Regions from separate parts of the Metabacillus sp. KJ11-3 genome, predicted to be linked through region 2. Evidence: riboswitches for the same ligand, from Rfam matches in the RefSeq annotation. Region 2 holds a riboswitch; the other holds the start of a gene.
The links. A riboswitch is a leader RNA that binds a small molecule or an ion and turns the genes downstream of it on or off. The one in region 2 is predicted to bind S-adenosylmethionine.
Positions count from the first base shown of each region.

Region 1: it holds a riboswitch for S-adenosylmethionine, as region 2 does, so the genes downstream of both, AC0L8O_RS20480 (sugar ABC transporter substrate-binding protein) here and AC0L8O_RS08685 (5-methyltetrahydropteroyltriglutamate--homocysteine S-methyltransferase) in region 2, are expected to answer to the same signal.

Region 1 covers NZ_CM147865.1:4,102,074-4,106,292, forward strand. Annotated here, with positions in the region: gene AC0L8O_RS20475 (sugar ABC transporter ATP-binding protein) at 1-651, opposite strand, end outside; gene AC0L8O_RS20480 (sugar ABC transporter substrate-binding protein) at 788-1,915, opposite strand; SAM riboswitch class I at 2,053-2,166, opposite strand; gene AC0L8O_RS20485 (hypothetical protein) at 2,341-2,466, opposite strand; gene AC0L8O_RS20490 (glutamine--tRNA ligase/YqeY domain fusion protein) at 2,809-4,219, shown strand, end outside.
Region 2 covers NZ_CM147865.1:1,642,450-1,646,668, reverse strand. Annotated here, with positions in the region: gene ltrA (group II intron reverse transcriptase/maturase) at 1-9, opposite strand, end outside; gene AC0L8O_RS08685 (5-methyltetrahydropteroyltriglutamate--homocysteine S-methyltransferase) at 551-1,654, opposite strand; SAM riboswitch class I at 1,771-1,873, opposite strand; partial or broken gene AC0L8O_RS08680 (MFS transporter) at 1,991-3,171, opposite strand; gene gnd (phosphogluconate dehydrogenase (NAD(+)-dependent, decarboxylating)) at 3,565-4,219, opposite strand, start outside.

The sequences.
Region 1 (4,219 bases), 2.5 Mb from region 2:
TGTAATCTCATCACAAATCTCAAATATTTCAGGAAGACGGTGTGAAATAAAGATAATTCCGACATTTTTCTCCTTTAGATCACGAATAATCCTGAATAACTCCTTTGTCTCAGCATGACTTAATGGTGCAGTCGGCTCATCGAGGATAAGGAATTTACATTTTGACGAGACTGTTCTTGCAATCAGCACCATCTGTTTTTCTGCAAGAGTCAGTTCACTTACCAGCTTTTTAGATGACACCTTTATATTTAAGCTATTTAAAATTTCAGTTGCTTGTTGATGGATTTGCTTCCAGCGAATGAATTGCCTCTTTCCCATCTCACTCACTGTTTTGGTGAGCATAATGTTCTCTCCTACTGTTAAATATGGGATAAGGGCTGTATCCACTTCCTGGTGAACAATTTGAATACCTTGTACTTGTGCATCCTTAGGGTCTTTAATTAACACTTCTTTGCCATTTATTTGAATTTGTCCTGTGTAATGATTGTAAGCACCTGATAAAACTTTCATTAGAGTCGATTTTCCGGCACCATTTGCTCCAATTAGTGCATGAGTCGTACCGCTTTTCATCGTAAAATTAACAGAGTCAAGTGCTTTTACTCCAGGAAACTCAATGGATATTTCTTTCATTTTTAATACAGATGTATTCATTGTCCTTCCTCCTTCCTTATTGATCTGTTCTTAGTTTATTGGAATATTTATTTGGAGGTTTATATAGAGGAAAAAAGGAAAGAGGCGGGTGTTTCGAGAGTATGAACTAAGACTCCACCCGTCTCTACTAGAGATATTATTTCTTATAATATTCTTTTAATGTTTTCATCCAGTCTTCTTCAAATGCATCTGACTGACCCCAACCTTCCACAGTGTCAGCTAAATTCACCATATTAATAGGCTCATTCGATTGTAGTAACGCATCTTGTGAAATAAGTGAAGCTTCAAGATTATATGTTTCTGGTGTTTTTTCATCAGCAAGTTTTTTAGCCAAAATTCTCATGTCCACGGCACCGATAAGCTTTGGATCAACAGCTGCCGTGTATTTCCATGAGCTTGCTTCATTTTGCATTTCTTGTAGATCTGCATTGGAAACATCAATGCCGTAAATCTTAATTTCATCTCTTCCAGCTTCTTTGATTGCGCGTGCAGCACCGATTGCAAATGCATCCCATGTTGCGAAGATCGCATCAATTTCACCTTTCGGGTGCTTATTAAGCATAGAAGCAACAGCATTTTGCGTTTGAACAGATGTATCTGCAGATGCAATACCAAAGCGCTCTACTTCTTTAATTCCCGGATTATTCTTTAAAACATCTTGGTAAACAGCGTTTCTTCTAACCATTGGAGGGAAACCGTCAACCCAAAGGTATACGATATTCGCTTCACCTTTTGTCTCTTTCACTAATTGATCTAAAGCTAATTTAGCCAGTGCTTCATCATCTTGTGAAGTTAATGTCACTCCATTAATTTTTGATAATCCATCAATCGAGTCAAATGTAACAACACTTTTACCTGCATCAACCAACTTTTGCACAGCATTAATTGTTGCTTCATCATCGCCATGAGATATGATAAATCCATCATAATCTTCTTCAAGTCCTTGTGCGATGGCATCATGGAATTTAGCTGTGTCACCATTTGCTGTGAATACATCAACTTGGAAGCCTAATGCTTCCCCTTCTTCTTTAGCTCCTGCTAGAAATTGAGCTGTATGATCATCCCCGCCAATTTTGCGGATTACTTTAATTTTCACTTCTTCACCATCTTTAAATCTTTCAGGCACATTATCGAGTGACACGTCAGGATTCCCTTTTGATTTTGTCGACTCATTCGCTCCGCCATTACTGGATGAACACCCTGAAACAAATATGGATAATACCAATGTTAAAATAAATAATGTGTTAAATAGTTTGTTCTTCATAGCTGCATTGCTCCCCTCAATTAATAGAATATGATTTACTCATGCCTTGAACTTGTTCTCTCTAATTTCACAAGTCCTGGTAACACAAAAAACCTCTCTTAGACAGAGAGGTTTCACCACAATAATAGGAGTCTCCTCTCTTATCTTTCAAAGCTATATACAGCTTTGCAGGATTTAGCACCAATTCTATTCGAAAATAGAACGGTTGCCGGGCATCATCGGGCCAGTCCCTCTGCCACTCTTGATAAGAGATGTTTTTATGCGATTAAGTAAAATAACAATATATATACTTTAATCCGGTATAGAATGAATGTCAACCATTATTTGAATATTTATAATATCAGAATTTATTATATCTTTATAATAAAAGGCTTACATTTTTTTCAATATAAAAGACAAGCATCCATGCTTGCCCATGTGAATTATTACTTTCTTTTCTGTGCTTTCATTTTGTTGTTAGCTAACTCTGCAGCATATTCTTCCTGGGATTTACCTTGTTTTTGACTTTCAGATTCAATCTTTCTGAACTTATTATCGTTTCTATTTGGCATACTCTCACCTCCTACCAGACTGTGTTATTTTACACAACTGATTAAGATGCATGCACTTAACTTTCTTTTAGTTATTTTGCGTACTATGGTCTTTTAATAAAGTTACATGTAATATTTAGTCCGTTCCATTTCGCTCCACTACCGATTCAAACTAGGATCTAAATGAAATTCTTTCAGAAAACAGCTTATCTTTTCTTCAATTCTTGTATACACATTGATTCATGTAGCAATTATATATACTATTACAAATAAATACCGCAAGTAAATTAACCTTTTTATTATCTATTGGTATAATGGAGGGTAGAATTTATTCTTACATATAAAAGAAAGGTTTGATCTGATTTGGAACACAATTCCTCAAACTTTATTAAAACCATTATTAAAGAGGATCTTGAGACAGGAAAACGGGATTATGTGTACACTCGCTTCCCGCCGGAACCAAATGGCTATCTTCATATTGGTCATGCAAAATCGATTGTTATTAACTTTGGATTAGCAGATGAATTTAATGGAAAAACAAATTTACGATTTGATGATACAAATCCATTAAAAGAGGATACAGAATATGTAGAATCCATTAAAGAAGATGTAGCTTGGTTAGGCTACGACTGGGACGGTTTATTCTTTGCATCCGATTATTTTGAAGAAATGTACAATCGTGCCGTTCTCCTTATCAAAAAAGGTAAAGCCTATGTAGATGATTTAACAGCGGATGAAATTAGAGAATATCGTGGTACATTGACTGAGCCTGGTAAAGAAAGTCCATACAGAACTCGCTCTATTGAGGAAAACCTTGATTTATTTGAGCGTATGCGTAATGGAGAATTTGGCAATGGAGAAAAAGTTCTCCGTGCAAAAATTGATATGTCATCACCAAATATAAATTTACGTGATCCTGTTATCTACCGTGTTTCACATGCTACTCATCATAATACTGGTGATACATGGTGTATCTATCCAATGTATGCTTTTGCTCATCCACTCGAAGATGCAATCGAAGGCATTACACATTCCTTATGTACAACAGAGTTCGAGGACCAACGCCCTCTTTATAACTGGGTTATTGAAGAATGTGAAATGGAGCATCAACCACAGCAAATAGAATTTGGTCGTTTAGGTATCACGAATACAGTGATGAGTAAGCGAAAATTAAAACAACTTGTTGATGAGAAGGTTGTTGATGGATGGGATGATCCGCGTATGCCAACCATCTCCGGGTTACGTAGAAAAGGATATACACCAAAAGCTATTCGTGAATTTGTAAAAGAGACTGGTGTTTCAAAGGGATTTGCTACAGTTGATGAAGCGATGCTTGAGCATTTTGTCCGTGAAGACTTAAAACTTCAAGCTCCTCGAACAATGGGAATCTTGAAGCCTTTGAAAGTTGTCATTACAAATTATCCGGAAGATCAAGTTGAAATGCTTGATGCAGAGATTAATCCCGAAGTACCTGAGATGGGAACAAGACAAATTCCATTTTCCCGTGAAATTTATATCGAGCAAGAGGACTTTATGGAAAACCCTCCCAAAAAGTATTTCCGCCTGTTCCCTGGAAATGAAGTAAGATTAAAACATGCTTATTTCATTAAATGTGAAGAGGTTATCAAAGATGAAAATGGAAATGTGATTGAGATTCATTGTACCTACGATCCGGAAACAAAGAGTGGTACCGGCTTTACTGGCCGTAAAGTAAAAGGGACATTACACTGGGTTGATGCTAAACATGCATTGCCTGCGGAATTTCGTTTATATG
Region 2 (4,219 bases):
AAGTTCCACACTCGTTTCTCCTTTCCTCTCACGTAGTAAGTGATAGCTCCATTTTGGTTATCCTTTGAGGTACGCTCATACTTTCACCATTAACACATTCGGAGTATGTCACTTACGCATTCGTGGTGTTGAAACACTATAAATTGTTCAGCCCTTCATGAAATTACTTCACTACTATGGCTTCTGCTGACTTCTTGCGGCTAACCTTTTTCGACTGTACCCTTTGTACATCCGCAAGATCTCCCAGGGTAAGACAACCATCTTTCCTCTTTTACTCGCCTGATCTACTTTACAAAGTTACGCACATCTTTTGGACTTTAACTTGTTTAGGAGTCTTATCCCTTTGTAAAGCCTTAGTATCAGATTTCTGTTCGTCGAGCCAAGATTTTATTCCACGCTTCCTCCAGCCCTTATCTCACGATAAGTACCTTGCGCTTCCTTAGTGGTTGGTCGATGTGTACCCCCACAGTAGACTTTCACCACCTAGATAGTTGCCATGCCTGGCACACTAAAAGAAAGCGAACATCTATGATGATGTTCGCTTTTGTGTTTATCCCCATATTTCTTTAGATATGTCAACGATATATTTTAGCTTCTCCCATTGTTCCTCTTCCGTTAGGATATTTCCATGATGTGTGGAAGCAAAACCACATTGTGGGCTGATACAGATTTGCTCTAGTGGTACATATTTTGTTGCTTCTTCCACACGTGCTTTAATGTTTTCTTTATCTTCTAACTTACCATGCTTTGAGGTAAATACACCGAGAACAACTTGTGGTCCACCATTTGGTATGTGTTCTAATGGTGCAAAATCTCCAGAACGGTCATCATCATATTCTAAGAAAAACCCGTTTACTTTTTCTTTTGCAAATAATGTTGGCGCGATTTTAGCATAACTGCCTTCAAATGCCCAGGTAGAACGATAATTTCCACGACAAAGATGCGTTGTGATAATAAGGTCTTCCGGTTTATCTTCTAATACACCATTTGCCACACGTAATGCTAAGTCAATTAATTGTTCACGGGAATAACCACTATCATTAAATGGAATTTCCGGTGCGTTTAGCCCGGCAATGTATACATCGTCAAGTTGCAGATAACGGCATCCTGCATCATAAAAAGCTTTTATAGCATCACGGTAAGTTTGGATCACATCATTTGTGTATTCTTCAATGTCTGGGTAAATATCCAGATTACGGATCCCGGCATTAAATAATTGGTTTGGACTAGGAATCGTTTGTTTTGCAACAGCTCGGTCTCCAACGATTTCCTTAAATTCAATGAACTCTTTTACATGTGGATGGTCCTGATTAAAGGAGATTTTCCCCGTTACTTGTACATCATATCTTTCGGTTTCTTCTCCATTAAATTTGAAACCATGTCCAGGTACATACCCTTCAACACCATGTAAATGTTCTAAAAAGTCTGTATGCCAAAATCTGCGGCGGAATTCTCCATCTGTTACTGCTTGCAACCCTACTTCAATTTGCTTGTCCACAATTTTTTTAATTTCTTCTGTTTCAATCGTATGTAATTGTTGAGCAGTAATTGTTCCTTCTTGAAAATCCTTTCTTGCATGATGAATTCTCTCAGGTCGCAACAAACTTCCTACGTGATCTGCTCTAAATGGCGCTTTTACTAATGTTTTTGTCATATCTATTTCTCTCCTTTTGGGGGTATTAGTACCTGTAGCATAACTTTCTGTTAACACAAAAAACCCTCTTCCAAAAATAAGAAGAGGGGTTCAGTTAGCATCATTATACCTTGCTCCTCTTATCTCTATAGCCTCACGCTACTGGAATTGGCACAGTACTTTTGAAAGTCCGCTGCCGAGGTTTCAAAGGGCCAGTCCCTCCACCTCTCTTGATAAGAAAATATCAAAATATTAAGTTATTATCCTTACTATACAGTTATTATTCATCCACTGTCAATCGTTTGAGGCGTAATTTTCCAAAATCCGACTTTTTTCTCCCTATTCTTTAACTCCCTATCAGCCTGTTTTGCTTGGAAAAGGAGACGCTTTCACTTTATGTAGACTGTTGCTTACTAACAATTGTTTTACTAAAAGATGAAACATGATCATTGATAAACAGACAGCCACAGCACTTACTATAAACAATATTTGATAGCTTGTATGTTGAGAAACCCAGCCCAACATCATGGCACCTAGGCCAATTCCCAAATCAGTCGCCGTTGTAAAAGAAGCATTTGCTACCCCGGTTCGATCTGGATGAACAAGGCGAATGGTGGCGGCTTGTAAAGCAGGTTGAGTAGCACCAAATCCAATTCCGTAAAATATTGCGGCTAAAAGAACACCAAACAATCCCTTTGAAAACCCTAAAACAGCCAGTGCGATTATTGTAATGATGAGAGCGGACCTATGACAAATGATTCTCCATATCGATCTGATAGCTTTCCGGCAATCGGTCGAAATAGAACAAGAGTGACAGCATAAACGAGAAAAAATGTTCCTGAATTTACGTTAATGGAAGCAGCAAACAATGGGACGAATGTGGTGACTCCTCCATATGCGATAAATAAAAAAAAGACGGTAATCGTGACAGGTAGAACAGATTTTTCGAAGAATTCCATTTTCCTTGAGCTTGATTGCACTTGAAAAGGCACTTTTGCTCCTAAGATTAAGAGAATGGCAATAACCGACAGACTAAAAGCGAATAGAAATAAAGAATGATAGGAAAGGTTTTCCGAAACCCAAATTCCAAACATCGGACCGATGGCCATCGCAAGTGTCATAGCCATACCAGACCAACCTAACCCTTCACCTCTGCGGCCTGATGGAATCAAATCCGTGATCGCTGTAAGAATTGAAGTTGTGGAAACGGCCCAGCTCATCCCATGTAAAATTCTCAGTCCCATCAACACAACAATTCCACCAACCCAGTTATAAAGATACATTGATATAGAAAAAAGAAGTAAACCACATAGTATAAACGGCAGTCTTCCGAACCGGTCCAGCAGACCACCTACAATTGGACGAAAAATAACCGCAGAAAGCATAAACGCGCCCATCACAAGTCCGACCTGTGATTCATTACCACCTATCTCTTTAATGAACAAAGGAAGTGTAGGATACAACATATAAAATGCGGTAAACAAAAACAGCATGCTTATCAGCATTTTGATATATGACTTCGTCCATAATCGTTCCACTTTTTTTCCTCCTTTATAGGGATTCGTTAACGGAGATTAATGTTTTTTCCTCTTTAGGGAAACGTGTTTATAGTCATTATGCAACAAATGGTAACATTCCTGATATCTCATTCCTATCAAATGTTTGCCTAATCCTCTCACACTATCTTACGGATTTCTTTAAACTACTGCACAAAATAAGTGAGATATTAATCCTTGATATGAGAGAGGAGAATGGCAAATGTCTGAACAAATGTATTTGCAACAGACTTAACTTGCCACCATCATTAAACGAAAGACAGATCAAAATGGTGTTTCCCTTACTGATATTCCTTCTTATTTCTTCACAATTCAGCCGTGAATATATCCGCATGTTTGGCCTTCCACCTAGAGAAGATATGAAGCTTTTACCATCTACTTCTTTTCTACTGCATGTCCACCAAACTCATTTCTTAAAGCTGCAACAACTTTACCAGTAAACGTATCGGTTTCAAGGGAACGGTATCTCATCATTAATGAAAGAGCAATAACAGGTGTTGCTGCCTGGAGATCTAATGCCTCCTCTACTGTCCACTTTCCTTCACCGGATGAGTGCATAATCCCTTTAATTCCATCCAACTTCGCATCTTTAGCAAAAGCGTTCTCAGTTAATTCCATTAACCACGAGCGAATAACTGACCCATTACTCCACACTCTTGCTACTTGTTCATAATCATAATCAAATTGGCTTTTTTCCAGAACCTCGAAACCTTCACCAATTGCTGCCATCATTCCATATTCAATCCCGTTGTGAACCATTTTTAAATAGTGACCACTCCCTGATTTACCTGTATACACATATCCTTTTTCAACAGATGTATCCCGGAAGATCGGTTCCACGATTTTCCATGCTTCTTGGTCTCCACCAATCATGTAGTTGGCACCATTGCGGGCACCCTCCATTCCTCCTGATGTACCAACATCAAGGTAGCTAACACCAACTTTTTTAAACTCTTCATATCTGCGCATTGACTCTTTGTAATGGGAATTTCCCGCCTCAATGACAATATCTCCGTCAGATAGCAATGGC